2 regions of the Bacillus sp. JJ664 genome follow, and region 2 is predicted to be linked to the other one. Evidence: riboswitches for the same ligand, from Rfam matches in the RefSeq annotation. Region 2 holds a riboswitch; the other holds the start of a gene.
What was found. A riboswitch is a leader RNA that binds a small molecule or an ion and turns the genes downstream of it on or off. The one in region 2 is predicted to bind S-adenosylmethionine.
Positions count from the first base shown of each region.

Region 1 (2,417 bases), on a different contig from region 2:
ATTAAAATTGATTCACCATTTTTAAAAGAACAGCTAAAGGTTGAAGTAAATCCGATTTCAACAAGATTTAATGATCGTTCAAAAACATTAGACCAATTAGTAACATCTATATATGAAAATATTAGATCTAAAAAAGGAAATTATTTAATTTTTTTCCCATCCTATCAGTATTTAAGCCAAAGTGTTGGATTGTTTACTGAGAAGTATGGCGAAGTAGAAATAATTGTCCAAGAAAATGGGATGACCGAAGAGGAACGAGAAGATTTTTTACTCAAATTTGATCAACATAATGCAGAAACACTAGTTGGATTTGCTGTACTAGGTGGAATCTTTTCTGAAGGAATCGATTTAAAAGGTGATCGATTAAATGGGGTAGTAGTTGTCGGTGTAGGTTTACCACAGCTTTGTTTAGAAAGAAATATTTTAAGAGATCATTTTAATGAAGTTGGTAAGAACGGTTATTATTATTCATATGTGTTCCCTGGGATGAATAAAGTAATGCAAGCTGGTGGACGTGTCATACGTTCTGAAGAAGACGAAGGAACATTATTATTAATCGATGATCGATATCAAAGTATGCTTTATCAAAACTTAATGCCAGACGAATGGAAATAAGTAGGTCATAATCCATTAAAAAATAAAAAATTCAAATAATGATTGATAATTGTCAGATTTATTAATATACTTGTAATTATAAAATTAAATATTCTTATCAAGAGCGGTGGAGGGACTGGCCCGACGAAACCCGGCAACTCTAGTTTTATACTAGAAAGTGCTAAATCCTGCAGGTATAAACCTGGAAGATAAGGACGATATGTTTATTTTGAGACATAACCACTTCTTATTTTTTAGGAAGTGGTTTTTTTATTTTGATAAATGGAGGATTTCAATATGACAAATACGAATGTGGTTTCAAAATCGAAACAAAAATCAATTGAGACGGTTGCAGTACATGGTAGTAAAGGTTATGATCCATTAACAGGTGCAATAAGTTACCCAATTTATCAATCAGCAACATTTAAACATGAAGGGCTTCATCAATCGACTGGATATGATTATGCTCGTTTACAAAACCCTACCCGTGAAGAAGTTGAAAACACAGTAGCTAAATTAGAAAATGCAGAATTTGGAGTAGCATTCTCAACAGGGAACGCTGCTGTCACTGCAGTTCTTAGTTTATTTAAAAAAGGCGATCATGTAATTGTTTCCGATGACTTATATGGTGGTACATATCGATTATTTGAAGAAATTTATTCGCCTTATGGTATTGAGCATAATTTTGTTGATACAACAGAAATTGACAATATCCTAGATTCGATTAAAGAAAACACAAGAGGTATATTTATTGAAACTCCTTCAAATCCAATGATGAAGGTAACTGATTTAAAACGGGTTGTTGAAATTGCCAAAGAACGAAATATCGTTGTGATCGTTGATAATACTTTTTTAACGCCTTATTTCTTTAGACCGATCGAATTAGGAGCAGATATCGTTGTTCATAGTGGTACGAAATATTTAGGTGGTCATAATGATACTTTAGCGGGATTTGTAGTGACAAACTCGGAGAAAACAAATGAAAGAATTCGTTTTTATCAAAAATCAACAGGCGCTACTTTAGCACCGTTTGATTCATGGCTCATTTTAAGAGGAATTAAAACACTACATGTAAGAATGGAATACTGTCAAAGAAATGCGATTATTCTTGCGGAATTTCTAGAAAATCATCCTAATGTAACAGATGTTTTTTACGTAGGGCTTCCTAATCATAAAGGGTATTCAATTATAAAAAAACAAGCAAGTGGCTTTGGTGCAATGATTTCGTTTAAAGTGAAAAGTGTAAGGATCGTAGAAAAAGTGCTTAGCAGTGTAAATGTCATTACATTTGCCGAAAGTTTAGGTGGAGTAGAGTCACTGATTACTTACCCACATACACAAACACATTCAGAAATGCCCGAGGATTTTAAAAGAAAGCTTGGTCTAGATGACCATACATTAAGATTATCTGTCGGTATAGAACATATAGATGATTTACTAATTGATTTAGAGAATGCATTAGGGTGATGAGTATGAAGTTTGGTACGAAATTAATTCATAACGGTAATGAAGTTGACCCCTATACTGGTGCATTAAGCATTCCAATTTATCAAGCATCAACTTTCCATCAACCCAATATTGAAACTATAGGTAAATATGATTATGCAAGAAGTGGAAATCCGACGAGAGAAGCTTTAGAAAATACAATTGCACAATTAGAGAACGGCGTTAGAGGATTTGCTTTTTCATCAGGAATGGCAGCCATTTCTTCAGTTCTCTCGCTTTTTTCGGCTGGAGATCATATCGTTATTTGTGAAGATGTATATGGAGGAACGTTCCGTATAGCGACTAAGGTATTAAATCGATTTGGAATTGAGTTTACA
Region 1 is NZ_JBALMS010000033.1:16,620-19,036, reverse strand. It holds gene V7056_RS05395 (ATP-dependent DNA helicase) at 1-615, shown strand, start outside; SAM riboswitch class I at 707-810, shown strand; gene V7056_RS05390 (trans-sulfuration enzyme family protein) at 892-2,061, shown strand; gene V7056_RS05385 (trans-sulfuration enzyme family protein) at 2,067-2,417, shown strand, end outside.
Region 1: linked by a shared signal. The riboswitch ahead of V7056_RS05390 (trans-sulfuration enzyme family protein) and the one ahead of mtnK (S-methyl-5-thioribose kinase) in region 2 are both predicted to bind S-adenosylmethionine.

Region 2 (2,417 bases):
GCTAAACCAATCGAACGTCTAATACATTCACAACCAATAACCCCAATTGCATCAATCCAGTATCCTTCAATTTTTTCTTTAATTAGTTCAACTTGATTAAATGGCCTTACACTATGCACTTCCCATAGCTTGATAAATGTTTCATTGAATACTTTTTCAATCGTAACAAGCTGATCAAAGATTTCTTCTTTTTGGTCAGTTCTACTAAAAATTTGGAACAAGAGATTTGCTTGAATTTGACCTAAATCAAATCCTATTGGACCAACGAATGCAAATTCTGGGTCGATTACTTTTGTTTCAGTTGCTGATGCAAAAATACTGCCTGTATGTAAATCACCGTGTAATAAAGCTTCTTTTTTCGATAAGAAATCCAGTTTCAGCTTAGCAGCTTCAAGTTGTAACACTTCATCGTTCCATAAATCTTGAACATCTTCTAGTAGTTCCTCTTCAAAACTATTTGTCTCGCTATTAAAAAACGGATCCGTATATACTAGATCTTCCGTTATATCGCAAAGCTCCGGATTATGAAAAGTAAGCTCTAACTCCTTCTTTTTAGCAGGTGTCGCTCCGAAATCAGATGTGAAAAATAATGAATTTGCTAAAAACTCACCGATGTGTTCTGCAAAAAATGGAAAGCTTTTCTTTTCAATCAATCCTTTACGTAAGATTTGTAAATGAGATAGATCCTCCATAACTGTTACTGCTTGTTCTTCATCATGTGCAAATATTTTCGGAACTAGATTTGGAATTAAATCATTATAAATGTTTGTTGCATTACTCTCGATTGTTGCTCTTTTTAATGTTAGCGGCCAGCTTTCTCCAACTACTTTTGCATATGGTAATGCTTGCTTTATAATTAATCCTTGCTCTTGACCAACAGGTCTTACTTTAAAAACTAAGTTTAAATTTCCATCCCCAATTTCAACACTTTCACATACTTGATTTGTAAAATAACCCAATTTTTGTAAGTAAGTGATTGATGTCGCCTCTGTTAAAGGTCTATATTCTTTTTTCTGAATGACAGTCATTTATCTCCATCCCCCTAATAGTCAAAATAAAAAGCCCCTTCTCGAGACGAAAAGGGGCAATCGGAAATTGGCTTTCGTCTCTTATCTACCAGAAAATTTCTTTTCTGTTGGAATTAGCACCGTGCCTTACTGAGCATTTAAGCTCAGGCGTATAATTACGCCCCATTTCACAATGGTATTATGGTCGGTTGCTGGGCATCATCGGGCCAAATCCCTCCGCCTACTCGAAATAAGAGTTCGCATATTAAATTTTATAACAGTATTGTAGATGATTATTTTTTAGTTTGTCAAACGTTTTTTTTGAAACTTTTATAAATTCCATCTTTTCTGTCTTCAAAGATTGGGATCGTATGGCGGATTTCCTCTACTTTTTCTCGGTCTATTTCTCCGTAAATAATTTCTTCTTCGGTTGAAGCTTTCACTAAAACTTCACCCCAAGGATCAATCACCATTGAGCCTCCACCAAATGTATTTGCTAAATCTTTACCTACACGATTACACGCGACAACATAGCATTGGTTCTCTATTGCACGTGCTTTTAGTAAAGTTTCCCAATGCTCCATTCTTTGAATAGGCCATTCAGCAACAAAAAATAATATCTTTGCGCCATTTACTGCATGTGTTTGAATCCACTCCGGAAAACGCAAATCATAACAAACAAATCCAGCAGCATCTAAACCATCGATCGTAAATAATCCATTATCAGTTCCAGACTGTAAAAAGTGGTGCTCGTTCATTAGCTGGAACAAATGGACTTTGTCGTATTCTTTCACTACATCACCTTGACTGTTAATCACGATTAATGTATTTGTCACGCCATGTTCACGCTCAATTGGAAATGAACCACCTATGATTGTCACTTGAGACTTGCGAGCAATCGTTTGAAGTTCAGAAATAATAGATTCCTGTTGTCCTGTATGCTTCGTAATTTCTTCTAAACAATATCCCGTCGTCCACAGCTCAGGCAACACAATTACAGTTGCCTGTTGATTTATTGCCTCAACAATTTTGCCTTTCATTTTCATGGAATTTGTCATAGAATCCCCTAAAATAACGTCTGACTGTATACATGCAATCTTAATCAATTTATATTCACCCTATTCTAAATATTATAGACATTTTTAAAATGAGCATATATGATGGTGAAAGTTATTGCAATATTCAATGTTTGAAATTTATGGCTTGTATTCATACAAATCAATGAACTATATCTTTTGGAGTGATGAACTTGAAACCTAGTAAATTATTAGAAAATCTACCAAAGCAATTCTTTGCTTCTCTCGTTATGAAAGTAAATGAGTCTATTAAAAACGGCCATGATGTTATTAATCTTGGTCAAGGTAACCCTGACCAACCAACACCAAATCATATTATAAAAGCTCTACAAAG
Region 2 is NZ_JBALMS010000100.1:22,681-25,097, forward strand. It holds gene mtnK (S-methyl-5-thioribose kinase) at 1-1,028, opposite strand, end outside; SAM riboswitch class I at 1,107-1,264, opposite strand; gene V7056_RS15490 (carbon-nitrogen family hydrolase) at 1,316-2,110, opposite strand; gene V7056_RS15495 (pyridoxal phosphate-dependent aminotransferase) at 2,248-2,417, shown strand, end outside.